Regions from separate parts of the Mesorhizobium sp. M8A.F.Ca.ET.181.01.1.1 genome, predicted to be linked through region 3. Evidence: riboswitches for the same ligand, from Rfam matches in the RefSeq annotation. Region 3 holds a riboswitch; each other region holds the start of a gene.
What was found. Region 3 has a riboswitch for thiamine pyrophosphate ahead of thiC (phosphomethylpyrimidine synthase ThiC). Riboswitches for the same ligand answer to the same signal wherever they lie in the genome.

Region 1 (10,575 bases), on a different contig from region 3:
TAAAATCAAGCTGCCCCGATCGCGGGCGGAACCTACCCTTCCATCTCTTCCCGCAGCATCTCCAGTTCCAGCCATTCCTCTTCCAATGCGGCCAAGGTGGCGCGCTCCTTGTCGAGGGCGGCGATGGTCTTCTGGAACGAGGCCGGGTCGCGCTCGTAATAGGCCGGGTCGGAGATGTTGTTTTCCAGCCGCGAGATCGACGCTGTCACGGCCTCGATCTTCTTGGGCAAGGAGTCCAGCGCGAACTTCTGCTTGAACGACAGTTTTTTGGCCGGCCCTTTTGCTACGGCAGGTTCTGCCTTGGTGGTCGGCGCGTCGCCGGCGTCGGCCTTGGCGCGCGCCTTGCGGTCGTCGAGCCGGGTGCCGCCGCGCTGCGCCAGCATGTCGGAATAGCCGCCGGCATATTCAATCCAGCGGCCACCACCGTCCGGCGCGATGACGCTGGTGACGGTGCGGTCGAGGAAATCGCGATCGTGGCTGACCAGGATGACGGTGCCGGCGAACCCGGCGACCAGTTCCTGCAGCAGTTCCAGCGTCTCCATGTCGAGATCGTTGGTCGGCTCATCAAGTACCAGCAGGTTCGCCGGGCGCGCCAGCACGCGCGCCAGGATCAGCCGCGCCCGCTCGCCGCCGGACAGCTCGCGCACCGGCGTGCGCGCCTGCTCCGGCTTGAACAGAAAATCCTTCATGTAGGAGACGACATGGCGCTGCTCGCCATTGATGACCAGGTTCTCGCCGCGCCCGTCGGTGAGATATTGCGCCAGCGTCTCCTGCGGGTCGACCGCCTCGCGCTTCTGGTCGAGCGTGGCGATCTCCAGATTCGTGCCGAGCCGTATCGAACCAGCGTCCGGCGCCAATTCGCCGGTCAGCATCTTCAGAAGCGTCGTCTTGCCGGCGCCGTTCGGTCCGACGAGGCCGACGCGGTCACCGCGCTGGATGCGGGTCGAGAACCCCTTGACGACGGTGAGGTCGCCAAAGCTCTTCTCTATGTTTTTCGCCTCGATCACCAGCTTGCCGGATTCGGCCGCGTCGCTGGCCACCATTGTCGCGGTGCCCTCGGCGCCGCGATGGCCGCGAAAGCGCTGGCGCATGGTCTGCAGTTCGCCGAGACGTCGCATGTTGCGCTTGCGCCGTGCCGTCACGCCGTAGCGCAGCCAGTGCTCCTCGCGCACGATCTGGCGGCCGAGCTTGTGCTGCTCGCGCTCTTCCTCCTCCAGCACGAGGTCGCGCCATTCCTCGAAATGGCCAAAGCCCTTGTCCAACCGGCGGGTCTGGCCACGGTCGAGCCAGACGGTGGCACGCGACACACGCTCGAGGAAGCGGCGGTCGTGCGAGATCACGATGAGCGCCGAGGAAGTCCGGACGAGTTCCTCTTCCAGCCATTCGATCACCGACAGATCAAGATGGTTAGTCGGCTCATCAAGAAGCAGGATGTCGGGCTCCGGCGCCATGACGCGGGCAAGGGCGGCGCGCCTGGCCTCGCCGCCGGACAGGTCTGCCGGCCGCTCCTCGCCTGACAGGCCGAGATGCTCCATCAGATAGCTGGCGCGGTAGGGATCGTCGGCCGGGCCGAGTCCGGCCTCGACATAGGCCCGCACATTGGCAAAGCCGTCCATGTCGGGCATCTGGGGCAGGTAACGCACCGTTGCCGAAGGCTGGCGGAACACCTCGCCGTCCTGCGGTTCGATCAGGCCGGCGGCGATCTTGAGCAGCGTCGACTTGCCGGACCCGTTGCGGCCGACCAGCGCGATCTTGTCGCCGGCCGACGCGGTCAGGGTGGCGCCATCGAGCAGCGGCGTGCCGCCAAAAGTCAGTCTTATCCCGTCGAGATTGAGAAGGGGCGGGGCCATGTCAGCTTTCGGGCAATGGATAGGGATGGGCAAGCAGCAGCGCGCGGCCGTGGCCGAGCGCGATGTCGAGGCGGCCCTTGACCTCGTTGGAAATGGTCAGCGACGATCCGAAAGCCACCTCGACCTTGTCGAGCGGCCATTTGGCGCCGGTGACGGTCAGGCCGGAGAGTTCGGAAAAGCCGAGAATAGAAAATAGCGTGCCGTCGGCATAATCGAAGCTGGCCCTGCCGTTGAGCAAGGGGACACCCTCCTGGGCGCCGCTGGTCAAAAGCACATCCGTTCCGGCCTCGGCCAGCCGCAGGCCAAGCGCCAGATGCAGAAAGGCGTGATCGGCGCGCTTGCCGCCGAAGGCGCCCGCCAGCACAAGGCGGGTCGCTCCACGCTCCAGTGCGGCCGCGATTGCCAGTTCGCCGTCGGTCTTGTCCTTTTCCGTCGGGAAGGTTTGCTGGGGCACGGCGGCGAGATGGGCGGGCAGATCGGCCGGAACCGAATCGAAATCACCGACCCACAATTCCGGCACGAGGCCCAGCATCCGCGCATGACCGATGCCGGCGTCGGCGGCGATCACGCGCGAGCCTTCGACCTGGCGGTCGAGCCGGGGCGTGCGGAGGAGATCGCCGCCAAGCAGGATGGTGAATGTGCTCATATCCCGTCGCCTTACCAGCCCGGCACGGGAAACGGAAGGCGGCAAACTCCCACTTGCGTGTCCCACCCGCCGGGCCTATGTGTCGAAACGCTCTAACGGGGTGCCGGACGCGAATTTCGCGGGCCGGCTGAGAGGCAGTCTCGCCAACCCGCTGAACCTGATCCGGTTTGTACCGGCGGAGGGATTAGACGTTTCGGACAGTCCGACGCCTCAATTCCTTTCAACGCAAACGAAGGAGGCGCCGATGCGCACGTTTTTATATTCTCTCATCGCAGCCACGGCGGTGACGCTGTCCGGGCCGGCCTTGGCCAAGGACAAGCTCACGGTCTACACCTATGAGAGCTTCACCGCCGACTGGGGTCCAGGCCCCGTGGTGAAGAAGGAATTCGAGGCCGAATGCGGCTGCGATGTCGAGTTCGTCTCGGTCGCCGACGGCGTGGCGCTGCTCAACCGCGTCAAGCTGGAAGGCGCTTCGACCAAGGCCGACATCGTGCTCGGCCTCGACACCAATCTCACCGCCGATGCCAAGGCCTCCGGCCTGTTCGCGCCGCATGGCGCGGTGAGCGATGTCAACGTGCCGGGCGGCTGGAGCGACGATACTTTTGTTCCCTTCGACTACGGCTATTTCGCCGTCGTCTACGATACGCAAAAGCTGAAGTCGCCGCCGAAAAGCTTGAAGGAGCTGGTCGAGGGCAGCGCCGACGACAAGATCGTCATCCAGGACCCGCGCACCTCGACGCCCGGTCTCGGCCTGCTGCTCTGGGTGAAGTCGGTCTATGGCGATAAGGCGCCGGAGGCCTGGGCCAAGCTCAAGACCAAGGTGCTGACCGTGACGCCGGGCTGGAGCGAGGCCTATGGCCTGTTCACCAAGGGCGAGGCGCCGATGGTGCTTTCCTACACCACCTCCCCGGCCTACCACATGGTCGCCGAGAACACCGAGCGTTACCAGGCGGCGTCTTTCGAAGAGGGCGAGTATCTGCAGATCGAGGTCGCCGGCATCACCACGACCGGAGCCAAGAACCCGCTGGCGGAAAAATTCATGGCCTTCATGACCGGACCGAAATTCCAGGACGCCATCCCCGAGACCAACTGGATGTTCCCGGCCGGCAAGACCGACAAGCCGCTCAACCCGGCCTTCGACAAACTGGTCAAGCCGACCAAGACCCTGCTGTTCAGTCCGGAGGAGGTCGCGGCCAACCGCAAGACCTGGGTGGATGAATGGCTGGCGGTGATGAGCAAGTAGTTGGCTGTATGATCCGAAGATGAATGCTTTACGGCGCCCCCCTCTGTCCTGCCGGACATCTCCCCCGCTTGGGGGGAGATTGGCTGTCATCGGCGATTTCGCCAATCGCCAACATTGCAGGAATGAGCTGGGCGCCGGAGCTGCTAATCTCCCCCCTCGTGGGGGAGATGTCCGGCAGGACAGAGGGGGGCGCGAAGGAACGCGACGCACGTTAAAGGCCTTTCGTGCAACCCGCGTCTGATCCCCGCATTACCGCCGGCAGCGTAGCGCTGGCGGCGATCGCGCTCTTGATCGGCGGCGCGTTTGCCGGGCTGCTTGTCGAAGGCGCACACGATCTCTCCGGCGCCTGGGTGGCCTTCGACCCTTATCTGTTGCGCGTCGTGCGCTTCACACTCTGGCAGGCGGCCCTGTCAACGCTGCTCTCCGTCGGGCCGGCCCTGTTCGTGGCGCGGGCGCTGTCGCGGCATCCACGGTTCTTCGGCCGCGCCTTCATTCTGCAGCTCTTCGCCGTGCCGTTGGCGCTGCCGGCGATCGTCGCGGCGCTCGGCATTCTGGCGCTTTATGGCCGTGCCGGCTATTTCGCCGGCCTGTTCAACTGGGTTGGCGGCCAGGGCTGGCCGGGCATCTACGGCCTCTCCGGCATTCTCGTCGCCCATGTCTTCTTCAACCTGCCGCTGGCCACCCGCCTGTTCCTCGAGGCGCTGCAGACCATCCCCTCCGACCAGTGGCGGCTGGCGAGCCAGCTCGGCATGGCGGCGCGGCCGGCGTTCCGGTTGATCGAATGGCCAACACTGCGCGCCGCCATGCCCGGCGTCGCCGGGCTCGTCTTCATGCTCTGCATCACATCCTTCACCATCGTGCTGACGCTTGGCGGCGGGCCGGCCGCGACGACGCTCGAAGTCGGCATCTATCAGGCCTTGCGCTTCGATTTCGATCCCGCGAGGGCTGTCGCGCTGACATTGCTGCAGATCGCCTTGACCTTCATCGTGGTGCTGGCGCTGACGCGGCTCGGCGCCAATGTCGTCGGCGACACCAACCTGCCGGTCGCGCCGCGCCGCTATCTCTCCGTCAACGGCACCGAAGCCACACTGAATGCCTTGCTCATCGGATTGGCGCTGCTGGTCGTCGCGGGACCGATGGCGGCGACCGTGATCGCCGGATTGAGCGCCGATCTCGACCGGCTGGCCGGCGAGACCGCTGTCCGGCAGGCGACACTCACCAGCGCCGTGCTCGGCTTCCTTTCGGCGCTGCTTTCGGTGATGCTCTCGTTGGCATTGACAATGGCGCGGCGGGCGCTGGCATCGAACCGCCGCTCCGGCCCAATGACACTGCTCGAACACGCCACCGATACCGGCGCCGGCTTTGTGCTGGTCGTGCCGCCGATCGTCGTCGGCGCCGGTTGGTTCCTTCTGTTGCGCCACGTCGGCGACGTCTTTGCCATCGCCCCGCTCATGGTCGTCACCGTCAACGCTGTCATGGCGATGCCTTTCGCGCTGCGCGCCATCCGCCCCGCCTATGATGCGGCAAGCGAGCGCCACGAACGGCTCTGCGCACAGCTCGGCATTTCCGGCTGGGCAAGGCTGAAGCTGGTCGACTGGCCGTCGCTGCGGCGGCCGCTCGCCACCGCCTTCGCGTTCGCCATGGCGCTGTCGCTTGGCGATCTCGGCGTCATCGCCCTGTTCGGCAGTGATTCCGTACAGACCTTGCCCTACCTTCTCCTGGCGCGCATGGGCAGCTACCGCACCCAGGACGCCGCCGGCCTGGCGTTGTTGCTGGGCCTTGTCTGCCTGGTACTGGTGCTGGCAGCGGACCGGCTGGGAAAGGGGATGGCCCGCGATGTCTGACGGTGCGGCTAACGCCAAAGGGGTTCCGGTGCGGCTGGACAAGGTCTCGTTCAGTTATGGCGAGGCATTGTTCGCTTTCGATGTCGAGTTCACCGCGACGCAAATCACTGCCATCATGGGGCCAAGCGGTTCGGGAAAGTCGACGCTGCTCAATCTGGTGGCCGGATTCGAGATGCCGAGATCCGGCCGCGTGCTGATCGGCGGGGGCGATGTCAGTGGTGAGCCGCCGGCCGTGCGTCCGGTGTCGATGGTGTTTCAGGAGAACAATCTTTTCGCGCATCTTTCCGTCGAGCAGAATGTCGGGCTCGGCCGTTCGCCATCGTTGCGGCTGACCGATACCGACCACGCCGATATCGCGGGCGCCCTTGCGCGCACCGGTCTTGCCGGCAAGGAGAAGCGGCTGCCGCGCGAACTTTCGGGCGGTGAGCGCCAGCGCGTCGCCCTGGCTCGCGTGCTGGTGCGTGACCGCCCGGTGCTGCTGCTCGACGAACCCTTCGCCTCGCTTGGGCCCGCCTTGCGCGACGACATGCTCGACCTGGTTGCTGGCCTTCATGCCGAGCGTGGCATGACGGTGCTGTTCGTCACGCACCAGCCGCAGGATGCCCGCCGCATCGGCCAGAAGGTGGTGTTTCTGGACAATGGCGCCGTCGCCGCCACAGGCACGGCGGACGATTTCTTTGCCGGGGCTGGTCCGGAGGCGTTCCGGCGCTATATCGGTGCGGGTGCCGGGGATGCCTTATCACGAGATATTGCCCGGAAGCGGACATAATTTACGCTCAAACCGGCCCGAGGCGATGTGGCGCTTGCTTGCCATGACTGGAGTAGTGTGGCTAGGTCCGCTCGATACCGGTCCGGCACTGGCCGTGATTTGCCTACAGCATCTGCTGCCCGGCCCGAGGGGCGCGTGACGGACGCTGTAGCAGTTTGTTTTGCGCATTGCATGATCATGCGCAAGGACCTGAAAGGAAGCCATTCTGGCGATCGGCGTTGACAGGCTACGAATGAACCCGCTGGCGCGCTTCTTGGCGCTGGCTGGCTTTGCCGTGGCGCTGGCGAGCTGCCAGATGTTCACGCCTCCGGAGGTCCAGGAATCCGGCTTCCAGCCATCCGACAAGCCGATCACGGTGGACAATGTCGCCGCCAACAACAAGCTTGCCGAACTCGCCAAGGCGCAGCATCCGCGCATCCTGGCGACCTATGGTGGCGAATATTCCGATCCCAAGCTCGAGCGCATGGTCGCCAAGGTGGTCGGCAATTTGACCGTGGTATCGGCCAACCCGACCCAGACCTATCGCATCACCATCCTCAATTCGCCCAACGTCAACGCCTTCGCACTGCCGGGCGGCTATCTCTACATAACGCGCGGCCTCCTGGCGCTGGCCAATGATTCGTCCGAGCTCGCCGCTGTCATCGCGCATGAAATGGGACACGTCACCGCCAATCATGGCCTGCAGCGCCAGCAGTTGGAGGCCGAGGAGGGCCTGGCGACCAAGGTCGTCTCGGATGTGCTCGGCGACAGCCCGACCGCCAAGGCAGCACTGATCCGCGGCAAGCTCAGGCTGGCGCAGTTCTCGCGCAACCAGGAACTGGAGGCGGACGCCATCGGCATCAAGTCGATCGGCGAAGCCGGCTACGATCCCTATGCCGCCGGCCGCTTCCTGCAGTCGATGTCGGCCTACACCGATTTCCGCTCGATCAGCGGCGCCACGGACGCCAGCCTCGACTTCCTTGCGACGCACCCCAACACGCCGCAGCGCATCGATCTGGCACAGCGCCACGCCCGCCAGTTCGGCGCGCCAGGCTTCGGCACGCGCGACCGTGATTCCTTCCTCGCCGGCATAGACGGCCTACTCTACGGCGACACGCCGGAAGAAGGCTATGTGCGCGGCGAGACCTTCCTGCATCCGGGCCTCGGCGTGTCGTTCACGGTGCCGGACGGTTTCATCATCGACAATTCGGCGGCAGCGGTGACGGCGACCGGTCCTGGCGACATAGCAATCCGCTTCGACGGCGTTTCGATCGACAAGAACCGCGCCTTGACCGACTATATCAGAAGCGGCTGGGTGGCTGGCCTCGACGACAGCACTGTCAAGCAGGAAACCATCAACGGCAATGAGGCGGCGACCGCGCATGCCGGCGCCGAAGGCTGGCAGTTCGATATCGCGGTGATCCGCGCCGGCGGCCAGGTTTACCGATTGCTGACCGCGGCGCCCTCGGCCAGCACCTCGCTGGAAACGGTGGCGCGCTCGGTCAGCGGCTCCTTCCGCATTCTCAGTCCCGCCGAAAAGGCGGCCCTGAAGCCACTGCATATCCGTGTGCTTACGGTACAGCCGGGACAGACCATGGGCTCGCTTGCCGCGCAGATGGTGGGCGTCGACCGCAAGCTCGACCTGTTCCGCGTGCTCAACGCGTTGTCGCCGGGGGCCGCGGTTTCGGCCGGCGACAAGGTCAAGATCGTCACCGACAAGTAGCGCCCATTGCGCGAATCAGGCGGCGGTCGCCATGAATTCGGGATTCTGCTTCACCAGCGCGACCTTGAGCTTTTCCATCGCGCGGGCCTCGATCTGGCGGACGCGTTCCTTGGAAATGCCGAGCGTCTCGCCGAGTGCCTCGAGCGTGGCGCCCTCGTCGGTCAGCCGGCGTTCCTCGATGATGCGGAGTTCGCGGGCGTTGAGAGCTTGAAGCGCCTCCCTCAGCCAAAGCGAGCGGCGCGCGACGTCGATCTTGTCGCCGACAATCTCGTCGGGCAGGGGATCGTCCGAGACCAGGAAATCCATCCGCTCGGTCGCACCCGCATCATCGGCAAGCGGCACGTTGAGCGAGGAGTCCGGTGCCGAGAGGCGTGAATCCATCAACGCCACATCGGCCTCGGAGACACCAAGCGCAACCGACACCTCGCGGTAGAGGGTTGTGTTGGAGAGCGGTTCGGCGCCGTTCGCGAGGCGCGCACGCAGGCGCCTGAGATTGAAGAACAGGGCCTTTTGCGCCGAACTGGTGCCGCCGCGCACGATCGACCAGTTGCGCAGGATGTAATCCTGCATCGAAGCGCGAATCCACCACGTCGCGTAGGTCGAAAACCGTACCTCGCGCTCAGGCTCGAAGCGGGCCGCGGCCTCGAGCAGGCCGACATGACCTTCCTGGATCAGGTCGCCAAGCGGCAGGCCGTAGTGACGGAATTTCGAGGCCATGGAAATGACCAGCCGCATATGGGCCACGGTGATGCTGTGCAATGCGTTCTGGTCGTTGTCTTCTTTCCAGAGCAATGCAAGCCGATGCTCCTCGTCGCGCTCGAGGTAGGGCGCCCTCATTGCCGCGCGGACCATGACCCGACCTGCCGTGTCTTCCATCATAAGGCGCTCCCTGGCTCAGGCGATGCGGATGACAGGCACCGGCTTGAAATGACGGCGTCATGCCCTAGAACAGCCAAAACTGCCGTGCGCGGGAAAGGTTCCGCTGGCGCGGGCAGGCGAGCGATGAGATCCGGGCAATTTCGGCACGGCTGCCCGGAACTCTGAATGCTGCAGAGAAATTCCTTTTAGAGTATTCGATTTCTGGAATTGGCCCTCTTTGAAATTTCATTCCTTATTTTTTCGACCCGCATCTGTCATTTTCCAGCCCTCACAACATGCCTGACATCAGGCCAAGGACGGGATCACAGAAAAATGAAATGGCTCAAGTCACTCATCATCGCCGGAACGCTGCAGGCCCTGGCGGTCGCATCGGGCCATGCCGGCGCCAATCTCGACCAGATCAAGCAGGCCGGCGTCATCAAGGTCGGTACGGAAGGCACTTACGCGCCTTTTACCTATCATGATGCATCCGGAGCGCTGGTCGGCTTCGACGTCGAAATCGCCAAGGCGATCGCCGACAAGCTTGGCGTCAAGGCGCAGTTCCTCGAGGGCAAGTGGGACGGCCTGATCGCCGGCCTCGATGTCAAGCGCTACGACGCCGTCATCAACGAAGTCGGCATCACCGATGCCCGCAAGGCCAAGTACGATTTCTCCGATCCCTACATCGCCTCCAAGGCGGTGCTAATCGTGCGCGGCGACAACACCGACATCAAGACCTTCGCCGATCTCAAGGGCAAGAAGTCGGCGCAGTCGCTGACCTCCAATTTCGGCAAGCTGGCCGAGTCGAATGGCGCCGAACTGGTCGGCACCGACGGCTTCGACCAGTCGATCCAGCTGCTTTTGACCGGCCGCGCCGACGCCACCATCAATGACAGCCTGTCGTTCCTCGACTTCAAGAAGCACAAGCCCGACGCCAATGTGAAGATCGCCGCCCAGGAAGAGAATGCCGATTATTCCGGCGTCATCGTGCGCAAGGGCGATCCGGAGCTGGTCGCGGCCATCAACAAGGCGCTGGCCGACATCAAGGCCGACGGTACTTATCAGAAGATCGCCGACACCTATTTCGGCCAGGACGTGTCGAAGTAATTCATAAAGCGGGGCCGGTCGTCGCCCCGCGGCCCATCCAGCGGCGAGCCGTTTTTGACGGCTCGCCGCTTTTGTCGTGATATGGCTGACGCATTCGCGCTTCGATGACGCCGCTTGTCCATTCCGGAGGATTTTTCGTGCCGCACTGGCTGCAACTGATGCTGGAGTCGCTGCCCTCGCTGCTGTGGGCAGCGTTGATCTTCACCGTGCCGCTGACGCTGCTGTCCTTCGTGCTCGGCCTGACGGTGGGGTTGGGCGCGGCGCTCGGCCGGCTGTTCGGCCCGAAGCCGCTGGTGGCGCTCGTGCGCTTCTATGTCTGGATCTTCCGCGGCACGCCGCTGCTGGTGCAGCTGTTCCTGATCTTCTACGGCCTGCCTTCGGTCGGCATCCTGCTCGATGCCTTTACCGCGGCGCTGATCGGCTTCACCCTCAACATCGGCGCCTACACGTCGGAAATCATCCGCGCGGCGATAGGCTCGGTGCCGAAAGGCCAGTGGGAGGCCGGCTACTCGATCGGCATGACCTGGAGCCAGGCGATGCGGCGCACCATCCTGCC
Region 2 (10,575 bases), on a different contig from region 3:
GTCGTCCATTCGAACGGCAGCTGATAGAAGGGCGAGACGTTGAACGACATCAGCGCCATGATGATAGGCAAATAAAGGAAGGCGAGCAGCAGCCCGACATAGAGGCGACCCAGCCATTCGAGGATGCGCGTCGTCGCCATCACGCCACCCTCCGCAGCAGCGGCGAAGCCACCGCCAGGATGACCAGCACGACGGCGAGCAGGAAGAAGGACAGTGCTTCCCCGAGCGGCCAGTGAACACGGCGACGAACTGGTCCTCGATGACCGTGCCAAGCCAATTCTGTCAACCACCAGCGCAGGGACGCTTCATCGCAATTCGCCCGGAGCCGCCCTTCGAGGAACCGCTTTGACGAAAAAAGGCCCGCTCCGGGAAGCCGGAGCGGGCCTTGGGGAGGATGAAGGGGTGGACCCTCTCCTCTTGTTTTACGGGAGGTGTGGACCGCGATCACCATACCTGAACCCCGCGAAATGCCTGATGCATCACAATCCGGTGCTCGGCAACGTAAGCGCGGTCACGCGATCGCGATTGCTCCCGTGATCGAACTGCTAAATGCGGCCCAGGACGACAAGAATGATGATGATGATCAGCACAAGTCCGAGACCACCGCCACCATAATAACCGGTTCCGTAGAACGGACCACCACCGATACCGCTGAAGCCGCCAAGCAGCGCGAGGATTAGAATGATGATAAGTATTGTTCCGAGACCCATGACTTTCCCAGCTCCTAAATGCGCGCTTTCGCGCCGTTTCAACATCGCGCTATTTCAGATGTTGTAAGGTATGAACGTTTTAGGGGAGCTGGCGTTCCCCCGGGCCATCCCGGCTACGGAGCATCCAGCCCGCAAAGCAGAAAGCCCGCCTGGACGGCGGCTTTCCGACCGGTCGGAGGCCAGGAGAGTGCGGTCAAAGCCTCAGGGCTGGTTCCGCAGCCTCCTTCAACCTCAGCGGCGTGCGATCAGCAGGCAGAGCTGGCGCAGGTCGCGGTCATAAGTCCCCTCGCTGCCGAGAACGTCGACGCAGCGCTTCTTCATGCGCCTCAGCTGGGAGCTCGACACCTGGGCCACGGCACGCGGAACGTTGAGCTGGCTAGGGTTGGGCGATATGCCCACGTTCGACGGGTTGCTGGGATTGGTTACGTTGCCGATGCCCACGCCGACGCCGACACCACTAGTACCGCCAACATTGGCGCCAAGCCCCGCGTTGATACCGCCTGTTCCACCAGCATTGGCACCGAGCCCGGCGTTGATGCCGCCCGAATCTCCGATATTGGCGCCGGCCACGGCATTCGCGCCGTTGCTGCCGCCGACCGAAGCGCCGAGCTACAGCGCCCTCGCCTAGGGAGCAGCTCCGACCACTGGACGCTGAGGAGCCTGTTGGCCAACCCTCACAGCCTGGCCTTCAGAATAACCGGTAGAACAGCCGATAGTGTACATGTTCCATGTAAGCGCGATACTCCGGCCCGGCGGCCAGCAAGGCCTCCTCGCGCAGGATTCGATACAGCTGCATGTAGGTGATGACCGCATAGACAGCGAGATTGTGGAAGGAAAAGGCCGACAGGAGGTAGAGCACATGGCCGGCGAGGTAGCCGGCATAGATCGGATGCCGCACCAGCCGATAGGCACCGCCCGTCATCACACCGCGATTGGCCGGCAGGATCGCAAAAGAGCGCCCCAGCGAGATCTTGCCCCAGATAACGAACAACAATGCGATGATCTGTAACGGCGCGGCGACGTAGAGAGGAATCAGCGCAATGCCTGGCTTGAGACTGATCAACGCAACGCCAAAACTGGCTGTCACCGAAACGATGACGGTAAGCAGATTCCAGTCACGCGTGACCGGACGCCGCGACAGAAGCAGCCAGGTGAAGGTGAGTATCTCGGAAATCGCCACCAGCGCGGTGTTGAGCCGGGTCGGATCCTCGAGAAGCTGATAGACGCCGCGATAGACGAACAGCCCCGCGCACAGCAGCGCACAGGCGCGAAAGAAGCCTTCGCGCAAGTCGAGCATGATCTCGTGCTTGCGCGCCGCCGACAAAAGCCTTTTGTCTGGCGCACGCGAAAGCGCTTCACTTTTTGACATGAGCAAGGCAAGCATCCCGATGATCCCTCGGGGGCGACTTTTGCACGTAACCATTGCCGTGCCGTTAACCGAGAAGATCAGATCGGCATCAAACCGGGTCGAAGGTGAAGGCCGTAGCCGCGGTTTTGTCGGGCTGCGACCTAGCGACATCCTCGCCTCCAGCATCGGACGATACGACCTTTTCGCAGTCTCAGCGTCGGCACCTATCTGAGGTACCCATTGCTGAAATATCCCACGAAATCCGGACGTTGCGCGACAACCTTGCCATCGGCATCATGCAGGATACCCGCGGCGAGGAGGTGGGAGCCGATCGCTTCCATCTTGGCGGGATCCATGATGCCGATGGTGCCGTCTTGCCCGCGCAGATAGTGCCCGTCGATCAGTGCCTTCAGCGAAGTCTGGATCAACGCCGGATTGGTGAGGGCATCCTTGTTGGCGGCGATCAGCAGCGTCGCGGCTTCCTCTGGATGATCCACCGCGAACTGATAGCCGCGCCGCGTTGCCTGGATGAAGGACGACGCCAGTTGGGGATTTGACTGGAGAAACGCTTCGCTCGAAGAGATGAGCGTCGTGTGCTCGTCGGGAACGCCATAGTCGGCATAGACGAAGCTGCGTTGCTTGACGCCCTTGAGCTCGGCTTCGACGCCCTCCCAGGTCGACACTTCGAGGGTGAAGTCGACCGAACCGTTGGCGAGCGCCTCATAGGCGGAAGTGCCGAGCGTCACCGTCTCGAAATCGCCCTTGCCGCCATCATGCCGGATGATGGTCGAGATCAGTGCGTTTTCCCAGGCGCTGCCGAAACCGCCATAGGTCAGGCCATCCAGATCCTTCGGGCTCTTGATCTCGCTGCGCGCCGCATTGAACACCAGCCGACCAGTTTCGGACTGCACGACGGCATAGACGGCCTTCAAGTCGGCGCCGGCGGTCTTCTGGGTGAACAGGCTGATGGTGCCGTTGATGCCGAAATCGGCGACGCGGTTGGCGACAAGCGTGCCGGCGCCGGTGTCGCTGTAAGGCACGATATCGACCTCCAGACCGGCCTCGCGATAAAAACCCTTTTCGCGCGCGACGAACAGCCCGATGTGGTTGGTGTTGACCGTCCAGTCCAGCGCGACAGTGACTTTTTGCGTTGCCGCGAAGGAGCGGCTCGATCCGGTGGCCAGCGGTACGCTAGCGGCAAGGGTGAGCAGCAGAGCCTGCCTGCGCGTCAAATCAGTCATGGTCATGTCCTTTGGTTGGCTGGAGGTTGAGCAGAATGTCGAGGATCTCGGCCTCGAGTGCCCCGGCCTGCCGTGTGGCGGCGCTGGTCGGATCGCGCGGGCGCGGCAGTGGCACCTGGATCTCGCGCACGACACGGGCAGGCCGGGCCGACAGCACATAGATGCGGTCTGACAGGAACACGGCTTCGCGCACGTCATGGGTGATCAGCAACGCCGTCCATCGATGGTGCCGCCACATCTGTTCGAGCCAGCGCTGCATGGCCGCGCGCGTCAGTGCATCGAGCGCGCCGAACGGCTCGTCGAGCAGCAACATGTCGCGTTCCTGCACGACAGTACGCAGCAGCGCCGCGCGCTGCCGCATGCCGCCTGAAAGCTGCGCCGGAAAATGCCGCTCGAAGCCGGCAAGCCCAAACTCGGCAAACAGCGGCGCGACACGCGTCCGCGCCGCCTTGCGGCCGAGGCCCTGCACCTCGAGCCCGAGCGTCGTGTTATCGAGGATGCGCCGCCACGGCATCAGCGCGTCCCGCTGCGGCATGAAGGCGAAATGCCTGCCATGATCGTCGAGCGGCGCGCCGTCGAAAAACATCTCACCCTCGCCATGCTCGGCGCCGGTCAGAAGCTGGAACAGCGTCGACTTGCCGGCACCCGAAGGCCCAAGGATCGAGACGAATTCGCCGGCATCCACGCGCAGCGAAATGTCGGCGAGCACTTCGAGCCCGCCAAAGGCCTTGCGCATATGCCGCAATTCGAGCCGGCTCATGCTTGCGGGCCTTTTCGGGCGGCTTGCCTGCCAGCGGCTCTTTCCCAAGGCATGGCAAGTCGTTGCAGCACCACCGTCAGCCCGAACAGGACGAGGGTAAGGGCGGCGCTGACGCCGACGGCGGCGAGCACCAGGTCGGGACGGAAATTGTTTTTGGCGTTGAGCATGTAGATGCCCAGCCCTTTGGCCGCGCCCGCATATTCGGCGAAGATGGCGCCGACGACGGCATAGGTGATGGAGATCCTGAGGCCAGCGAAGAAATAAGGCAGCGCCGAAGGCAACCGTGCCAGGATGAAGACCCGCCAGCGCCCTGCTCCCATGGCGCGCAGCATCTGCCCGATCTCGACCTCGGTAGCCTCGTAGCCCTGCACCAGGGCCACCAGCATCGGGAAGAAGGTGACCAGTGCCACCAGCATGATCTTGGGCGTCAGCCCGAAACCGAACCACAGCACCACCAATGGCGCGATGGCGACCAGCGGCAAGGTCTGGCTGACTATGAAGACAGGAAACAGCGCGCGCCGCAAAGGCTGGAAGAAGTCGACCAGCATCGACAGCGCGAAGGCGGCGCTGAGCGAGCAGGCAAAACCGATCAGCGTGGCGCGGATGGTGGGAATGGCGTTGTCGAGCAGCGCGTCACGATTGAGCATCGCCTGTTCGAAGACGCGCGAGGGTGCCGGCAGAACCGTCGGCTTGATGCCGGAATGGTTTGCGTAGAGTTCCCACGCCACGAGCACCAGGCCGATCGATATCACGGCCGGTGCCGCCTGGGCGAGGAAGCCCGCGAGTTGACGCGGGTTGAACGACGATGAAGCCACGAGAGGATGACCTTGACGGCGCGCGTCGGCGCGAACGGTTCAAACGGCAGTGGGACTGTTGGCCGAAACCGTGACGTCGAGGGTTACGTGGCCGGCGCCTGGTCCGAAGCGGCAGAAGGCTTCGTCGAGCGCCGAGAAGATCGCGCCGGCATCGCCGCGCAGCTTGGTGCAGAAATTCTTGGAGCGATCATAGACGCCAGACTGCTTCAGGAAATCGATGCAGCCATAGATCTCGTCCATATGGTCGTCCGTGCCCATCACATAGAGCGAGAACTGCGCCGCCGCTGGCTGCCCAGTGGCGGGCGCGCCGCGGACGGCGGAAATGGCGGCTTGCTTGCGCGGGCCGAGTGGCCCGGCAGGTCCGCCAAACGTGTCGGAGCGGCAGATCGGATCGTCCGGCTCACCTGGGCAACCACGCGAAATGGTCGCCGACAGCACGCAATGCTTACCGCTGCCAGACGCAGCCACGAAAAGGTCGCGCAGCGCCGGGAATAGCACCTCGGGGGGCCCGACCAGCAAGGTCGAGATGTCGTCGGTCTCGATCCTGAGCTTGTCGCGATACGAATCGAGCGCGCCAAGCGCGCCCAGGATGACGCCGACAAAATCGTCGGCCATGGGATATAGGGAAACCTGTGCGCCTGAAAACATCGCCCGCCTCGCTCCGCTGGTATTACCCAGATCAGCTTCTAGGGTCTGTGGGCTTGCCGCCCCCGTCTCAGCCCCGACCGTACGGAGCACCCCTGTGGATGGCGGCGTTAAAGCACCATTCGATCGGTTGGGGAAGCTGTTTTTTCAGCAAGCTGCGCCAAAGCATTGCGCCAGCGCAGGCACAACCGGGTGCCGGCGCCCGGGAATTTGGCTCGATCCGGGTGCAACCAACAGCCCGACCATCACGCCGGGCGACATGAATTCCAACGCGGACCAGAATTGCCCGACCAGCGCGCAGACGGATGCCAATGGCAGGGCGACCGCGCCGACCGTGGCCGACAAGAACTGCGGTAAGTAGTTTTCGCAGCAGGGAAAGCGCGGACGCAAGTTCCGCGCTTTCCATGCTCGTTGGTCTCACTATACGCCACGACCGGCTGGCGGTACCTCTGGCACCGATTCGCTGGCCACTTTGCCAAACACTCTTATTTCGGGGCACGGTTTTCCGGCTTTTGGCCGTGCGAATGCGGTGTGCATTTTCATCAGCCGTTTGAGCAGGCGGCCATAGGTGAGGTATCGAACTCGGCCATTGGCAAGATCGAACTCCACCCTCCCCCATCGCCTGACCGGACCTTTTCCAGTTGGCGGACCCAGTCGCGCGATCTGAAAGGCCAACCGAACTTCGCGGCCGGCAACGTCCAGATAGATACCGGGATTGCCGCCCAGGACGTGCCACAATCGGGCAACGTGCTCGATCGACATGTCGGATGAAATCGCCATGTGGTTCCGCTCAAGTCGCGCCCAGACGAAATCACCGGTTGGCTGCCGCGTCCCGGACACCAAATCCTTGCAATAGGCTGGCGCCACCTCGCGCACCAACGCGCGCATCGCGGTCGCCACGCTGTCGGCCACATCCCGCCGCGTTGCCCAGTGCTTCGCAGAACGGCACCTGTCCGAGGATGTCGCCGTCATCGAAATTGGCGGACATCTTGTGCAATGTCACGCCGCCATGGACGGCATGCTGGCCGTCCGCGACCAGGCGATGGAGAGGGTGCGGCCCCCGGTAGTTGGGCAGCAGCGCCGGATGAAAATTAAGCCCGCCCTTGGGAAAGAGGCCGAGCAGTTGTTGTGGGATCAAGGTCGGGAAAGCGTAGCAGATCAGTACATCCGCGGCGATGTCAGGCAATTGCCGGCCAAGCTCATCCCAGTCGTAAGGCCGGCCGAATTCGATCAACTTTACCGGCGTGTTGCCGAGATAGCGCCTGAGCAGAAGCTGGCGCCTCAGCCGGCGTCGAAAATTGCCAATGCTGAAGCCTCTGGATGGGCGCTGAAAGCCAGGCACGATGATCGCGCCAATACGGTTTCCCGCCTCGATCCAGCCGGAAAGCAGAGGCCCGGTGTAAGCAGAAACATCCAGGATGAAAACTGCATTGAGCTGCCGGGCGCCGGCCACAGGCTCGAAAGAAATCATCTTTTCAAATCCGGCGGGGCAAGACATCGCCCGGCAATCCGAGCACCGTCACGGACCCGTCCGGTCAGGACCAAAAGGCCGGCCGAGCCGTCAGCCTGGTTTGGGAGAAAGCGGTCCTGCCGCGGCGACACTTGAGAGCCTTTCCCGCTTCACCAACACAGGTTTTTCGTAGAGTTTCCTCATGCTCCCCCTGAAATCAATCAACCCGCGCAGTTGGTCAGCAGTGCCGCGGACTGTCAACCGCCGGGCGGGGCTGACAGCCGCTATTGATATGGCCTCGCGGCAATCGGCGGGCGCTTAAACCCACTGCCGCAAAGACTGATCCGCGAGCCTTATGAAACGGCCTTTTCACGAACCGGCAGTTTCCAACCTGGCCTGACGAAATGGCAGGTGTAGCCGTTCGGATACTTCTCCAGATAATCCTGGTGCTCGGGCTCGGCCTCCCAGAACACTCCGGCTGGAGCGAGCTCGGTGACAACCTTGCCGGGCCACAGGCCAGAGGCATCGACATCGGCGATGGTGTCCTCCGCCACACGCTTCTGCTCCTCACTAGTGTAGTAGATTGCCGAGCGATAGCTCATGCCGACATCGTTGCCCTGGCGGTTGCGCGTCGTCGGATCGTGGATCTGGAAGAAGAATTCCAGAAGCTGGCGGAAGCTGATTTTCGCCGGATCGAAGCTGATCTCGATGGCTTCGGCATGCGTGCCATGATTGCGATAGGTGGCATTCGGCACGTCGCCGCCGCTGTAGCCGACACGCGTGGCGAGGACGCCCGGCATGCGCCGGATCAGATCCTGCATGCCCCAGAAACAGCCGCCGGCAAGCACTGCACGTTCGCTCGAAGTCGCCATGTAACGTCTCCTCAAAAGGCAATTCCGGGAAACCTGTAGCGGCGTTCCCCGGGGAATTGCGCGACAACAAATTTGGATAGTCCCATAAATGGGCATTGTCGCCTGCTTCGTCCAGTCGGACGAGCGGCCATTCGGCTATACCGGTGAAATTCGCCCCCTAAGGAACTGGGGGCACCTCAGTTGCGCGGATGCCGTGTCCGGCTACTGGCGGCGACCGGCAGATATCGGATACCAGGTGGAATGGCCGCAAAACTGATCGCCACAGGCGGTGCCTCGCGCGACCAGTTGAAAAGAACGGTCTTGACCGGAATGTTGTCCAACCATGCCCGCAGCCGCGACGGCACTTGACGACCCGGCCAAACCATCAGCATGCCATGGTCGCGCAACCGCTGCCTCGTGATCCAGGGTGCGAACCGCATATCGAGATCGGTGAAGATCGACGGCTTGTCATAGGCGTTGAGGCCCGCCAGCATGGCAAGATTGGTGTCGCCACCGACGATGTCGAGCCGGCCCGGCACCGCCGCGTGCCAGATTGCCTCGGCCTCGTCCGAGATCGGCCGCGCCGGCCAGCAGACGGCGTCCATCCGCCCGCGCACATTGCAATCCGTCCAGCGGATGGCCGCATAGGCCCCCGACATGGCCACGATGCAGATGAAGGCGCAGATCGCCAACCTTCGCATCTCGGGGGCACCGAGCCGGTGACCGAGAAAGGCGAGCGCGACGACGCCGACGAGATTGTACATCGGCGCGCCCCAGGCCTCGCCGGTGCCGGTGAACAAAGAGGCGACCATGATCAGCGTCGCCGGCCCAAGTCCCATCCAGGTGAGATAGACCAGCTTACCGCGCTCGACGGGGTCCTGCGGAGCCGACGTGCGCCGCAGCAGCCCTGATATCGCCAGCACCAGGAGGAAGCCGGAAAACCCGGCTAGCTGGACACCGATATAGTAGAGGCGCGCACGGTGCTCGGTTACCCAGGCATCGCGGCCGGCGAAATAGGTCAACGGCAGGAAATCGATGCGGTAGAGTGCGATGGCCAACGGCGCGGCGACCGCGAGACAAACGGCCAGGCCAAGCCACGGCCAGGGCGTCGCCAGCCGACTGCGCGCGCGCGCGTCGGACAGCAGCCAGAGAGCGCCGAAGGCAAGCAGCAGGCCGGTGGAAAACTTGGCATAAAGCCCGACGCCCGACACCAGTCCGAGCGCCAGCCACCAGCCTGGCCCGCCACCGCGGCCGGCGCGCCACAGCAGCCAGCAGACCGCGGCCCAGAACGGCATCTGCGCATAGTCGTGATTGAATTGCGGCGTCGGCCAGCCGAAGAAATAGACCGATGGCATCAAAAGCACGGCGGCCAGCGCGCGGCGTTGTCCGAGCATGTCGCGGGCCAGCAGATAGACCAGGACGAACGTGGCCGAGATCGTCAGTTGGGCCAGCAGATATTGCGGCCAGCGGAACGATCCGGTCAGGAGATGGCTGGCCTCGAGCAGCCAGCCGGGGAGCTGCGGGTGCTTGTAGGTCAAAAGCACCCATTCGCGGCCCCACATGAAGCCTTCCACGACATCGCCGGGCGGTGCGGGATCGATGAGTGTTGGCACCACGGTCCAGCACAGCGTCTGCACCAGACACAAAAGTGCCAGCAAACCCCAGGGGTGCCGAAGCAGGGCGGACCAGAACGACGACGAGTCCAGCGCCACGGCAGGCAGCCCTGCCGGCACCCAACGATCGATGGAGTCGTCAATTCCCGCCATGCGCGGCTTAAACCACATTGCCCGGTTTGCCGAACAGCCCCAACGTCAAAGCTTACAAAAAAGTATACTTGCAGGTCATTGCAAGACCAAGATTGAGCGGGAACTTCGGCGTCCCGTTGCCCTTACCGGGCTGAACAGCCCGCACACCTGACCCCACTAGAAAATCCCGGATATTCGATGCGTCACCCGCATGCCGTCATCCACCACCGCGCGCTCGACTTCTGGCTGGCGCGCGCGGCGGTCCTCGTCATCATCTGCCTGCAGCTTCTGGTCATCAACGATCTTTCATTCGGTCCCCGCTGGCTGGCGCCGGCGCTGGAGGCCGCCCTGCTCGCGCCGCTGTCCGTGGCCACCGCCTGGACGCAGGCCGCCACCCAGAAAGCGGTCGAGGAGGAGCACTGGTATCTGGTCGGACGGTTTCGCGTCATGATCCGCCGGACGGCCCTGGTGATGACCGGCGTCGTCAGCGTCATGAATTGCGGTTCGCTGGTGCTCCTGGTGCGTGCCTTGCTGGCTGGCCATGCCGGCTCCAGCGGCCAGACGCTGCTGGTCGACGCGCTCAACATCTGGGTCACCAACGTGATCGTCTTTGCCTTGTGGTTCTGGAGCACCGATCGGGGCGGGCCGCCGACCTGCGGCCTGGTCAAACGCGCCCATGCCGATTTCCTGTTTCCGCAAATGACCCTGAATGACCGCGAGATCCGCGACTGGCTGCCCGGCTTCGTCGACTATTTCTTCCTCGCCTTCACCAATGCGACGGCGTTTTCACCAACCGACACATTGCCGCTTTCCCGGCGCGCCAAGCTTTTGATGATGGCGGAGGCGATGATCTCGCTGCTGACGATCGCGCTGGTCGCGGCCCGCGCCGTCAACATCCTGGCCTAAGGCAGGTCTACCGAAGTAACCCGGCTTTGGAGCACGCCATGCATGAAAAATCCGAAGATGCGCGTTAGGCCCAGAAACACCAATAGCCCGCCCCGGCGAACCGG
Region 3 (10,575 bases):
ATGAAACGGTGATCGGTGCGCGGCACGGCATAAAGCGGAAAGCGTGGATGAAGCAAACGGACCGGCCGCGACAGCGAGACATCAGGCGTGCGAAGGATCAGCATTTCGCCGCGAACACCGCGCAGCCTGTCATCGGCCGCTGCCATTCCCATGCAGTCTATCTGACGGGCGAAACCCGAAACAGGCCGGGCGTCGCAGCCGAAGTGGAATTTGACACCCATGGTCGCAAGGTTGTCATGAAGTGCCGCCATCGCCTGGCGTGGGTCGAGGTGAGCCTCGTTGGGGAAGAGCAATCCACGCCGGAAGCGGCCGGCGAGGTCGGGTTCCAGGAGCGCAATTTCGTTTTCATCGACGCGCCTATGCCCTGACGTGCGACTGGCGAACCGGTCAAGCTCACCGGCATCACGCGGCGCGGCCACGACCAATGTCCCGGCCCGTGTCACCTGACCCGACAGCACCGCATCCCACCAGTCGGCAGCGTCGCGTCCGAGATCCAGCACCGGCTGCTCCGCGCTTTCGCGCTCGCACCATGGCGCCAGCATGCCGCCGGCGAACCACGACGCGTTGCCGCCAAGGCCATGCCGCATCTCGGCGACTGTGACCGTCGCGCCGCGGGCGGCGAGTTCGAAAGCGACGGTGAGGCCGGCAACGCCGGCCCCTTTGACGAGCACCCTCATGATGGTTTGGGAGCCTCCGGCACGACCGGTACGCCAGTCTCGTCCGCCGGCATGTAGAGATCGCCGCCCTCCCGGTATTTTGCCGCCATTGCCGCCATGCCTTCCTTCTGAGCCTCGGCACGGATGTCGTGGGAAATGCGCATGGAGCAGAATTTCGGCCCGCACATCGAACAGAAATGTGCCAGCTTGTGCGCCTCCTTGGGCAAGGTCTGGTCGTGGAAGGACCGTGCGGTTTCGGGGTCGAGCGACAGGTTGAACTGGTCCTCCCAGCGGAACTCGAAGCGCGCGCGCGAAAGGGCATCATCCCTGGTTTTCGCTGCCGGATGGCCCTTCGCCAGATCGGCTGCATGGGCGGCTATCTTGTAAGTGATCACCCCAATCTTGACGTCGTTGCGGTCGGGAAGGCCGAGATGCTCTTTCGGCGTGACGTAGCAAAGCATTGCGGTGCCGAACCAGCCTATCATGGCGGCACCTATCCCTGAGGTGATGTGGTCATAGCCCGGCGCGATGTCGGTCGTCAGCGGCCCCAACGTGTAGAACGGCGCCTCACCGCACACTGCGAGCTGCTTGTCCATGTTCTGCCTGATCTTGTGCATGGGGACATGGCCCGGGCCTTCGATCATCACCTGGCAGTCCTTTGCCCAGGCAATCTTGGTGAGTTCTCCAAGTGTTTCCAGTTCGGCGAATTGCGCCGCGTCGTTCGCATCGGCGATTGAACCGGGACGAAGGCCGTCGCCGAGCGAGAAGGAAACGTCATAGGCTCTGGCGATGTCGCAGATCTCCTCGAAATGCTCGTAGAGGAAGCTCTCCCGGTGATGGTGCAGGCACCATTTGGCCATGATCGAGCCGCCGCGCGAGACGATGCCCGTGACCCGGTCGACGGTCAGCGGTATGTAGTGCAGCCGCACGCCGGCGTGGATGGTGAAATAGTCGACGCCTTGCTCGGCCTGCTCGATCAGCGTGTCGCGATAGACCTCCCAGTTGAGGTCCTCGGCGATGCCGCCGACCTTTTCGAGCGCCTGATAGAGCGGCACCGTGCCGATCGGCACCGGTGCATTGCGCACGATCCAGTCGCGGATGTTGTGGATGTTGCGGCCGGTCGACAGGTCCATCACCGTATCGGCGCCCCAGCGGATCGCCCACACCATCTTTTCGACCTCTTCGGCCATCGACGATGTGACAGCCGAGTTACCGATGTTGGCGTTGATCTTCACCAGGAAATTTCGCCCGATGATCATCGGTTCGCTCTCGGGATGATTGATGTTGGCGGGAATGATTGCGCGTCCGCGCGCCACCTCGTCGCGCACGAATTCGGGTGTGACGAAATCTGGGATCGCCGCGCCGAAGGCTTCGCCGTCGCGTTGCAGCTTGCCGCGCATCACCTCGCGGCCGAGATTCTCGCGGATGGCTACGAACTCCATTTCTGGCGTGATGATGCCGGCGCGCGCATAGGCAAGTTGGGTCACCGCCTTGCCCTGCTTGGCCTTGAGCGGCCGATTGCGTATCGGAAATTCCGGTGTCAGGCGCTCGCCGGTGGCGAATCCATTGTCTTCCGGCCGGACGTGGCGGCCGTCATAGGCTTCGACATCGCAACGCGCCGTGACCCATTCGTGGCGAAGCCGGGCAAGGCCTTTTTCGATGCTGGTTTGGACTGATGGATCGGTGTAGGGGCCGGACGGATCGTAGACGGTGACGGGCGGTTCGCCGGCCGTCGGATGGACGGAAATCTCGCGCATCGGCACCCTGATCTGCGGGTAGAGGACGCCGGGCTTGTGGATTTTCCGCGAGGCGGGCAGTGGTCCCGTCGACACGGCGGGGGTGAGGGCATTCATCGTGAGGCTCCTTTGCTCATGCATTGGAGACCCAGTTCTGTGCCGGAAGGATGAAAAGACGCTTCTGTAGACCTGCTGCAGCAGGACCTCGGGCGTAAACTCCCGCAAAGCGCTTGCACCGTCCCTACGCCAGTATGAACTGGATCAGGTTCAACGGGTCACTGCGCCGCGAAAGCCAGCAGTATCTCAGCCCCTTACCGGGACTCCCCTGGTGAATGCCTCAAGTTGAATGGGCCGGTGCTGCTTTGTCAAGCGCCTTCGGGCGCCTTCGGGCGCCTTCGGCCGGTGGCGACGTCCGGCGGCCGGCCGAGCGGAGAGCTCGCGCATGCATCGGGGACAAGTCACGCCCCGTAGACCAGGGCTGGAATGGCCAAAGTCTCATTCGCTTCGTGAAGGATGGAAAAACTGTATCGGCCATGTGCGTCGAGATCGACCGAGTAGCTCAGGCGGTCACGGATGTGGTTATCCTGGTCGAAGGCGACGATTTGCGGCTTCAGCGAGGTGATTTGCACCACGTCCAGGTAGATGGAGTTGCAGATATGATCTGGTCGTCGGGCTGGCAGGTGCAAGCGGCCGCTCTATTCAGGATGCGGCATCGGCGGCGTTCCCGATACCAATGATATCTTGCGGGCAACTTATGCAATCACCGGCTTCGTAAAACCCGACGGCGGCGGCCGTGTCCTGGCGCTGAGGATGTGCCGCTGTTCCAGCAGAGAAATCGCGTGGGCGCGGAGTTTTCGCTCTGCGAGGAAGAGTTGACGCAATCGTTTAGCTTGCTTGCAGTTCGTAGAGACCCGCCTTTGAAAGCAACTAAGCTATTGCATTGATATGTTGGTGCGCGATCGATCGCTACATAGCCGGCCGCCATTATCCGAGTATTGATCCGCCGGTGTTCGTGTTGCCGTATATGGCAATCCCTGCGAGATCGTCGCGGCCGGATCGGCCGCACCCTCTAGTCATAAAAGGGGAAGCGACCGAGAATTCCGCTGCCGAAAACTTCTCTGGCTTGGCTATGCATGCGGTAGATGAGATCGCCGCCTACCGCGACCTGGTCGAGGAAGGCATCGACGCCCAGTTCGGACAGCCTGGTTATCGCAATGCGTTAGCGGCTCAGACTTGCGGTCTCGAGAGCGGCCTTTGGGGGTCACCTCTTTTTTGTTTCAGAGGTTGGAAGACGGCTGCTCGTTACCCAATAGAAATGGCGACTACGGAACGCGATCGATCGCGGCCATCAGGAAACACCTGTCTTCGGCTCAACCTCGACATGGCGTCCGATCGACCGCAGATATACAGCTATCTCGTCCATGAGATGATCGCGTTCGCCGTAGATCTCAGCAATCCTGCGCAGCTGTGGCTCGACGGACCTCCGTTGCGCCGGCGTCAAATCAGCATCGCCAAAGACATATCCCAAGTTGCCAATCGCGCAAATGTTGCAGCCGGCCTCCACAACTGCTTGCACGAATGCCGGAATGTCTTTTTCTTGCATAGTCTTCATGTCGAACCTCTCGTGAATGGCGTGCTTGCGCGCCCATGCTGCCTTTTCAGCGTGTCCTCTGGGCGGCGCAAGCCTTGAGCGTAATTGTGCCGGGCAACCTCGACTATCCCGTCTGCCACGCTCTTTAGAGTCGGTGGGGTCTGGTGATTGCAGGCTGGGCCACTCAAAAGCCTGCAAGAAGAAAGTCATGGCGACCATTGCTCAAGATCGCGAGGGTGCGTGCAAGACCTTCCGTTGGCAGTCATGCACGCTCACCCAGCAACTGGGTATTGAGCAACTGGGTCTCACGTCGCGGGTCTCGTGTGCTTCACAGCCGAAAATAAGGTACCACCGTGGCTATTCTCAAGTGCAGGCTACCTCTTCAGGACACGGCGGAGTGCCTTCCGACGCACCCCTGGTGCAACGTGCGACCTAACGAGACACATCTCGTTCGCGTTCCCTCGACCTTTCTTCGTATTGCTGCTTGCCCTGCGATTTCAGGCCCTCTGCTAGCTTCTCGGCCGCTCTTTGGCCTGCAATGTCACTATTCAAGATCATATCCGACATCCCTGGATGGTCATAACCGTAATGCGCATGCAGTTTCCCTCACGAGCAGCGCCTATCCGTCGATTAGTTCGTCTTCCGGAACCCGAAGCCCTTTTTATCCGGCGTACCTATCCACCATTCAACCGGTATACCTTTCCCAACTTTGGCGGACCATTTACCTCAGGCATGATCATCTCGCGTGACATTTTTTTTTGGCGCCATCATCGCACGTGGCATTTTCTAAAAACCAAGACGTGTCAATTTGTAAAATCAAGGATGCGGCCGCGCCCGTTGCGAGGATTTGCAGGTAGCTCTTCAGCCCCAACACGATGTGTGAGGCGGCGGTGGAAAAGGCAACCGACGGCGTCGACGCGTCCTTTGATGATCGCAAGCGATATGCTTCGTCGCGAGCCCAGATTGCGGTCTCGGGCACAAGGCGAGATCACAGTTCTGCGATCTGTGGTAACGCGAGCCCGCAAAGCGCCGCTGCGGCCACCGCTTTTGGAATCTGGACGAGATTCGTCGTCGTCTGAGATCAGTTGATCGAGCAGTTCGCGCGCGCGGGACGCGCTTGCGGTGCAGTCTCTCCCGCGAGCTCGCCCGTGACCTTCTCATCGACGACATCCGAGAGCTGCGCGGACGGCCCTATGACCTCGTCGCTGTCGCCGGCGGCTGGAAGCACCTGACACGGCCGGCCTATGCCGATGCCATCCGCGCCTGCGGAAGCAGCGGGCGTGCCGTGGACCTGACGTGGTCGGACGTGCTGATGCTGATGTGCATCGGCACTTCCAGCCGATTACCCGCGCCGAATTGTCGTCGGTTTTCGGGAAGTAATCAGTCGCGACCTGATCGGCCATCTGCGGCACCGGCCTGATCGCGTCGAACCCGCGCAGTCCGACGCCCGGCGCTCCCTACACCTATGTGACGACAAAAGCGTCCTGCTCGAGTTCGGCCTCGACACGCTTCGCGATCTCCCGGACTGCGAGGCGCTCGAGGATGCCGGGCTGCTGAGCAGAGATGAGCTGCTTGCTGGTGAAATTATGCCAGAGTTGGCTAGTGGCCATGAGGATGCGGGTTTGGATACGGAGGAATAGCTTGGCGCTGCAGACGCTGTGGCCACCGGGCTTGCGAGTGCTTCCAGCTTTCCATAGCGAATCTAGCGCGCCCAAGGGCGTCCGAAATTTGTAGGCAAATTTCGGACATGGACACGGTCAGCGACGTCAAGCAGGCAGCGGTATGCGGCCTCTGCACCGCTGTCGCCCAAAAATTCGTGGCCATGGGCAAGCCCCACTTGAGACCCCCAGAGAGAACGCTCGTGAGCGATGGAAACGGTTTTGGTCCAAAGCTTGATACAGATGGCCTGCAGATGGGTGTAGGGTTTCAAAGCGCTCGAAGACGCGCCTTCGCAGAGTTAAAAGTCCGCGACGAACTCGTGTGTCGTTTGTCGCCAACTGCAAATTCGATAGTTAGCGCAATTATACTGCGCCGAGTCTGCCATCTCGAGCCCCAAGGGTTTGTGAGGCCTCTCGGCTCACCACCGCCTTTGCTAACCGCCGTGATTCCAAAGACGCGTGCCTTTACGGAGGGGGTCAAACGGCCTATATTATTCTTTATAAGGAGAAGAATAATGGGCACACTTGCTCGCATCTACACCCCCGCAGAGGCAGCCGCCGTCAGCGGGATAGGAATCAAGGCCGTGCACAATGCGATCGACAAACGCATTGTCGATACTGTGCCAAGCACTGCTCGGCGCATCGGTGGGGTCGTCCGACGGGCATTGACCGGCGAGGATTTGCTGCGGCTCAAGCTTTGGTATGGCGTGGGTGCGACATTGCCCGCTGATCGTCGCTACCGCCTGTTCGAGGAAATCAAAGCTGCCCCAAGGGCCAAGACCGTAAGGGCCGACGACCTGCTGATCGTCGACGTCGCCGAGGCACGTAAACAGCTCAAAGCGCGCATCGTGGATCTTGATGAAGCGGAGGCCGCCATCGGCCGCGTTAAAGGGGTGATGGGCGGAGAGCCTGTCTTCAAAGGAACCCGCATCCCTGTTCGTATGATCACGACGATGCTAGCGCAGGGCGCAGATGAAGCGGAGGTTCTGGAGGGATATCCGAAGCTAACGCCGCGCGTGATTGAGCTCGCCAGAATGTGGGTCGCCGCGCACCCGGTTCGTGGGCGGCCTAAGAAGCTGGTCGAGCAGGGCGTGAAAATAAAGTCGTCGAAGCGCGTGGTTTTGAAGGGCGACCCAGGTCCGTCGGCCAGGTCGAGACGCGTGTGACCTCGTGAGGTTTCTGATCGATGAGTGCCTGCACACGTCTCTGGTTGCGGTAGCCCAAGAACGCGGACATGAAGCAAACCACGTCAACTGGCTTGGGCTAAGCGGCGAAACCGACTGGGACCTCATGCCGCTCATTATCGATGAGGATTTCACCTTCGTCACCAACAATGCTAAGGACTTCAGGAAGCTCTATGCCAAAGAACCGGTTCACGCCGGCCTGATTATCGTCGTCCCTCAGGTCGGGCCTGAAAAACAGAGAGAGCTCTTCGATGCTCTCCTCGAGGATCTTGGCCCAGAGGAATTCCTGATTAATGAAGTTATCGAAATCGAGATCGAAAACGGCATTGCAATCGTAACACGATACGATCTGCCGTCGCCCTAGCTGAGGCTGCGCGATCTCCGCTTATGACCGACCCGGTTGCCAGTCGCTCATCTGCAAAATGTTACCGCCGAGTTTTGCAAACGCGCGTTGGCGGCAGGAGAAAACGAGAATCTGCTGATCGTGTGATTGACGATGCAAAGCGTCGAACATGCGCTCGATGCGGTCGTCATCGGAATAAACCAAAGCGTCATCCAGGATAACCGGTGTGGGTCGGCCGTCGCGGGCAAGCAAACGGGCGAAGGCCAGACGTGTCAGAACCGAAAGCTGTTCTCGCATGCCGCCACTCAACCTATCGACATCCTCATCCTGACCATTGCGGCGAACGGTCTGTGGCAACAGTGTGTTCTCGTCGAACACTATGGAGATGTCATCGAATAGCAATCCAAGCAGCGGTCGCAGCTCGGACATGACCGGCTTCAGATAAAGATCGCGTGCCGTCGAGCGCGCAGCGACCAGCGTCGTGCGCAGCCGGTCGAGGACGGCTTTTTCGAATTCGAAGCGTCTCGCTCGCTCTCCAGCGATTTCCAATTTTTCTGTGGCCTCGCGCAAAGCTTCTTCCACCGCGTCGTCGGACCGAGTGCGAATATGGCCATTGAGATCGGCCAGGGTTACACGCAACTGACTTGCTTCCTGTGTGGCGGCATCCTGAACCGAACGGGCGCGGCGCAGAACGGCTTCAGCGCTGGTGAGATCGCGAGCGCCGTCGCGCAGGGGAGCAGCGCGCATTTCGGCCGCTTCGCGCAGCTTTTGTCGTGCGGTGGCCTCGGTGAGCAGCAAGCGCCCCTTTTCCTCGCGCGCTGCATCGGGTCCCAATATGACCTCGAGGCTGGTCAGTTCCGCCTGGATGGTGACATAAGCCGTCTCCGCAGCCATGACAGCCTCGTCGGCATGGCTGCGCAAAGGCAAGGCCTCGCGCACGCTGTTGCGTGTTGTCGCCACACGCTGCTCGGCTGCGGCATGATGTTGCCGGATCTGTTCTGGATCGACTTTGAGTTCGAGGTCCCCGGCCCCGAGGGCACTCAGACGAGCAAGCTCCTCGTGTAATTGCTGTATCCCCTTGGGCGCGAGATCGGCAAGTCGCTGACGCGCCAAGCCCAGTTCGGTAGCTTTGTCGCGCGCTTCCACTAGGCGCTGGCGTGCCGTCCTGAGGCTATCGACACCGAGGGACGCAAGCAGGCTGCGGTGCTTCGCTTCGGCGTCTTCGATGGTCCGGTCGGCCTGCTGCGGCCGATTCGATCGCAGGGTCAAGGCTCCGATGCCGGCAATATCCAGGCGTACGGTGCCAGCAAAGCTTTGGTCTTCTGCATGGGGCAAGGGCTTGGCATCGATGGTCACCAAATCGGCGGCGCCGTCCCGGTATTCCATGCATAGCGTCGGCAGGGTTGCCAGGTGAGCTGCACGAAGGCTGGCGATCTCGATTTCGAGCGCCTGGAGTTGCTCGACAGCTTGTTCCGGCACCGCCAGCATCGCCAGTGCTGCCTCTCCATCTTCGATCTGGGTTCTGGCGACTTCGGCTTGTTTCAACCGGTTGTCCGAGCCGGCCAGTTGTTCGGCAGCGTCACGCGCCAAAAGAGTCGCATCCAGCCGCGCGAGCAATTCGCGTGCTTCGCGCTCTTCCAGTTCGGCTGCTTGAACTTCGCCCATCGCTTGTTCGTTTTCGGCAATGGCAGAAGCGCGCCGATCGAGAACCTCACTGCGGCGAAGCTGCGCAATCGTCGACTGCTGGCGCAAATCCGTGGCTCGTTTGAGCGCGGTCCGAAAACTATCGAGGGCCTGCTGCGCCGCGTCGTGGTGAATTGCGGCAAGGGCAGCTTCCGCCTCGGCGGCTTTCAAGGCTTCGCTGTGCGATTTGGCGGCCTCGACTGCGGCTTCCGCGGCCGAGATGGCTTCCCGCCGAGTGGCGCCTTCTTCGGGGTTTTCAAGCTCAGACAGACGCGCCAACGCCATGCGCCGCTTGTCGAGCGAATCGCGCAGACCGGTGACTTCGGCGCTGAGACGCTGCTCGTCTTTCACCAGCTTGTCACGCTCGTCGAGCGCTGCCGCATAGAGACCGCCGCTCTTGGGACGCAGCGTTGACGTAACCAGGCTATAGAGTTCTTCTTCACATGCCGCGGCGATTTCGGCCATGCGTCGCCCGCCGGTCAGGGCTTCAACTTCCCCCTGAACCGAGGACAGTAGGCTTTCGCGCACGCGTTTTTCGCCGTCCTCCTCGCTTTTGCTGCGCCTTTCGATGCCGGTGACCCCTTGGCGAACCCAGAGCAATCCTGCCGGTCCTGCGCTTCCGCCATGGATTAGTTTGCCGATAAAGGCTTCGGCCTCATCGGCTTGAGCCAACAGTCGCCCGCCGTCGAGGTCAATAACGCTGGCCAGCCTGCCGCCATAAAACTGCTTGGCAAGTCGATAGCGTCCTTCTGAAGTGGTGATGTCGGCCTCCACCACCGGATTGCCCCCACTGTAAGGCCGCAACAGTCGCACGCCTTCGGGTGTGCCCGTGTGAGGCTGGAAAAAGAGTGCGTGCAGCGCTTCGAAGAAGGTTGATTTGCCGAACTCATTGACCGCGCAAAGCACGTTGACGCCGTCGCCGATGTTTTCGATGGCGACGCCTTGCCCGGCGAACCGTTTGACGTTGTGGAGCCGAAGGGCCGTAAGTTTCATGATCCCATCGCCTCGCAATAGCTGAACAACCGAACCAGTGCTTCTCGCGATATGTCGCGTTCGACAGCCGACCGGGTTTCGTCGCTGCTTTCATCCAACAGTGCCTGCGCTGCCTCGCGAAGGGCACCAGAGCGGTCGATCCGATCCAAATCGCCACTTTCGCAGTCGGTCGCGAGCCCGTCCCCGTCCAGTTCCAGATAGGCGAAGTCGGGCGCGGCTACCGCGATCGCCGCTTGAAGGATCGTTCGCCCACTTAACCGCACCCGGCCAGACGCGGCAATTCGCAGCAAAGTCTGACGCCGCAGATGAGCCGGTGGAAGCAACGCTTCAAATGCCGCGGCGCTGTCGTCGCCAGACAGCAGATGCAGGGGAGCGGTTTTCCAGGAAAAGCTAGCTGTTTCAACGGCCACGATCTCGGGCACGGCGCCAGGCCCGGCAATGGAAACGACAAGGGCCTGACCGGGTGTATCATGCTTGAAACGGTCAGGTTCGGGCGCACCGCTATAACGGCTGCGCTCATTGATGGTGACGGGTCCGTGCCAGTCGCCAAGTGCCAGATAATCGAGGCCGGCCTTAGTCGCGCGATCTGGTGCAATGACATCGGACGCTGCTGAATCTTCGGAAAAGTTCTGAATAGCGCCATGAGCAAGGCCGAGCCGGATGGCGCCTTGCGGCGTCGCGGCGCTGTTCATCCACTCGGTAAGGTCGCGACCGGGTCTGCGGGTGGTGCA

Region 1: linked by a shared signal. The riboswitch ahead of thiB (thiamine ABC transporter substrate binding subunit) and the one ahead of thiC (phosphomethylpyrimidine synthase ThiC) in region 3 are both predicted to bind thiamine pyrophosphate.
Region 2: linked by a shared signal. The riboswitch ahead of EN824_RS02620 (YkoF family thiamine/hydroxymethylpyrimidine-binding protein) and the one ahead of thiC (phosphomethylpyrimidine synthase ThiC) in region 3 are both predicted to bind thiamine pyrophosphate.

What each region holds. Positions count from the first base shown of each region.
Region 1 covers NZ_SRTV01000005.1:371,484-382,058, forward strand. The annotation lists gene EN824_RS20300 (ABC-F family ATP-binding cassette domain-containing protein) at 33-1,850, opposite strand; gene EN824_RS20305 (thiamine diphosphokinase) at 1,852-2,496, opposite strand; TPP riboswitch at 2,583-2,697, shown strand; gene thiB (thiamine ABC transporter substrate binding subunit) at 2,741-3,739, shown strand; gene thiP (thiamine/thiamine pyrophosphate ABC transporter permease) at 3,964-5,583, shown strand; gene thiQ (thiamine ABC transporter ATP-binding protein) at 5,576-6,352, shown strand; gene EN824_RS20330 (M48 family metalloprotease) at 6,585-8,054, shown strand; gene EN824_RS20335 (RNA polymerase factor sigma-32) at 8,070-8,933, opposite strand; gene EN824_RS20340 (amino acid ABC transporter substrate-binding protein) at 9,246-10,019, shown strand; gene EN824_RS20345 (amino acid ABC transporter permease) at 10,157-10,575, shown strand, end outside.
Region 2 covers NZ_SRTV01000001.1:516,669-527,243, reverse strand. The annotation lists gene EN824_RS02660 (hypothetical protein) at 1-140, opposite strand, end outside; partial or broken gene EN824_RS35820 (ABC transporter permease) at 140-276, opposite strand; gene EN824_RS02650 (DUF3309 family protein) at 546-710, opposite strand; gene EN824_RS02645 (hypothetical protein) at 942-1,280, opposite strand; gene EN824_RS02640 (isoprenylcysteine carboxylmethyltransferase family protein) at 1,399-2,244, opposite strand; gene EN824_RS02635 (ABC transporter substrate-binding protein) at 2,283-3,299, opposite strand; gene EN824_RS02630 (ABC transporter ATP-binding protein) at 3,292-4,059, opposite strand; gene EN824_RS02625 (ABC transporter permease) at 4,056-4,874, opposite strand; gene EN824_RS02620 (YkoF family thiamine/hydroxymethylpyrimidine-binding protein) at 4,914-5,522, opposite strand; TPP riboswitch at 5,513-5,626, opposite strand; gene EN824_RS02615 (hypothetical protein) at 5,617-5,880, shown strand; gene EN824_RS02610 (hypothetical protein) at 5,940-6,299, opposite strand; gene EN824_RS02605 (formyltransferase family protein) at 6,331-6,990, opposite strand; gene msrA (peptide-methionine (S)-S-oxide reductase MsrA) at 7,323-7,841, opposite strand; gene EN824_RS02590 (glycosyltransferase family 39 protein) at 8,018-9,586, opposite strand; gene EN824_RS02585 (hypothetical protein) at 9,764-10,471, shown strand.
Region 3 covers NZ_SRTV01000007.1:94,954-105,528, reverse strand. The annotation lists gene thiO (glycine oxidase ThiO) at 1-677, opposite strand, end outside; gene thiC (phosphomethylpyrimidine synthase ThiC) at 674-2,509, opposite strand; TPP riboswitch at 2,613-2,729, opposite strand; gene EN824_RS23640 (hypothetical protein) at 2,851-3,078, opposite strand; gene EN824_RS36695 (hypothetical protein) at 3,741-4,202, opposite strand; partial or broken gene EN824_RS36145 (SMC-Scp complex subunit ScpB) at 5,101-5,623, shown strand; gene EN824_RS23625 (DUF433 domain-containing protein) at 6,157-6,807, shown strand; gene EN824_RS23620 (DUF5615 family PIN-like protein) at 6,812-7,189, shown strand; gene EN824_RS23615 (ATP-binding protein) at 7,211-9,844, opposite strand; gene EN824_RS23610 (DNA repair exonuclease) at 9,841-10,575, opposite strand, start outside.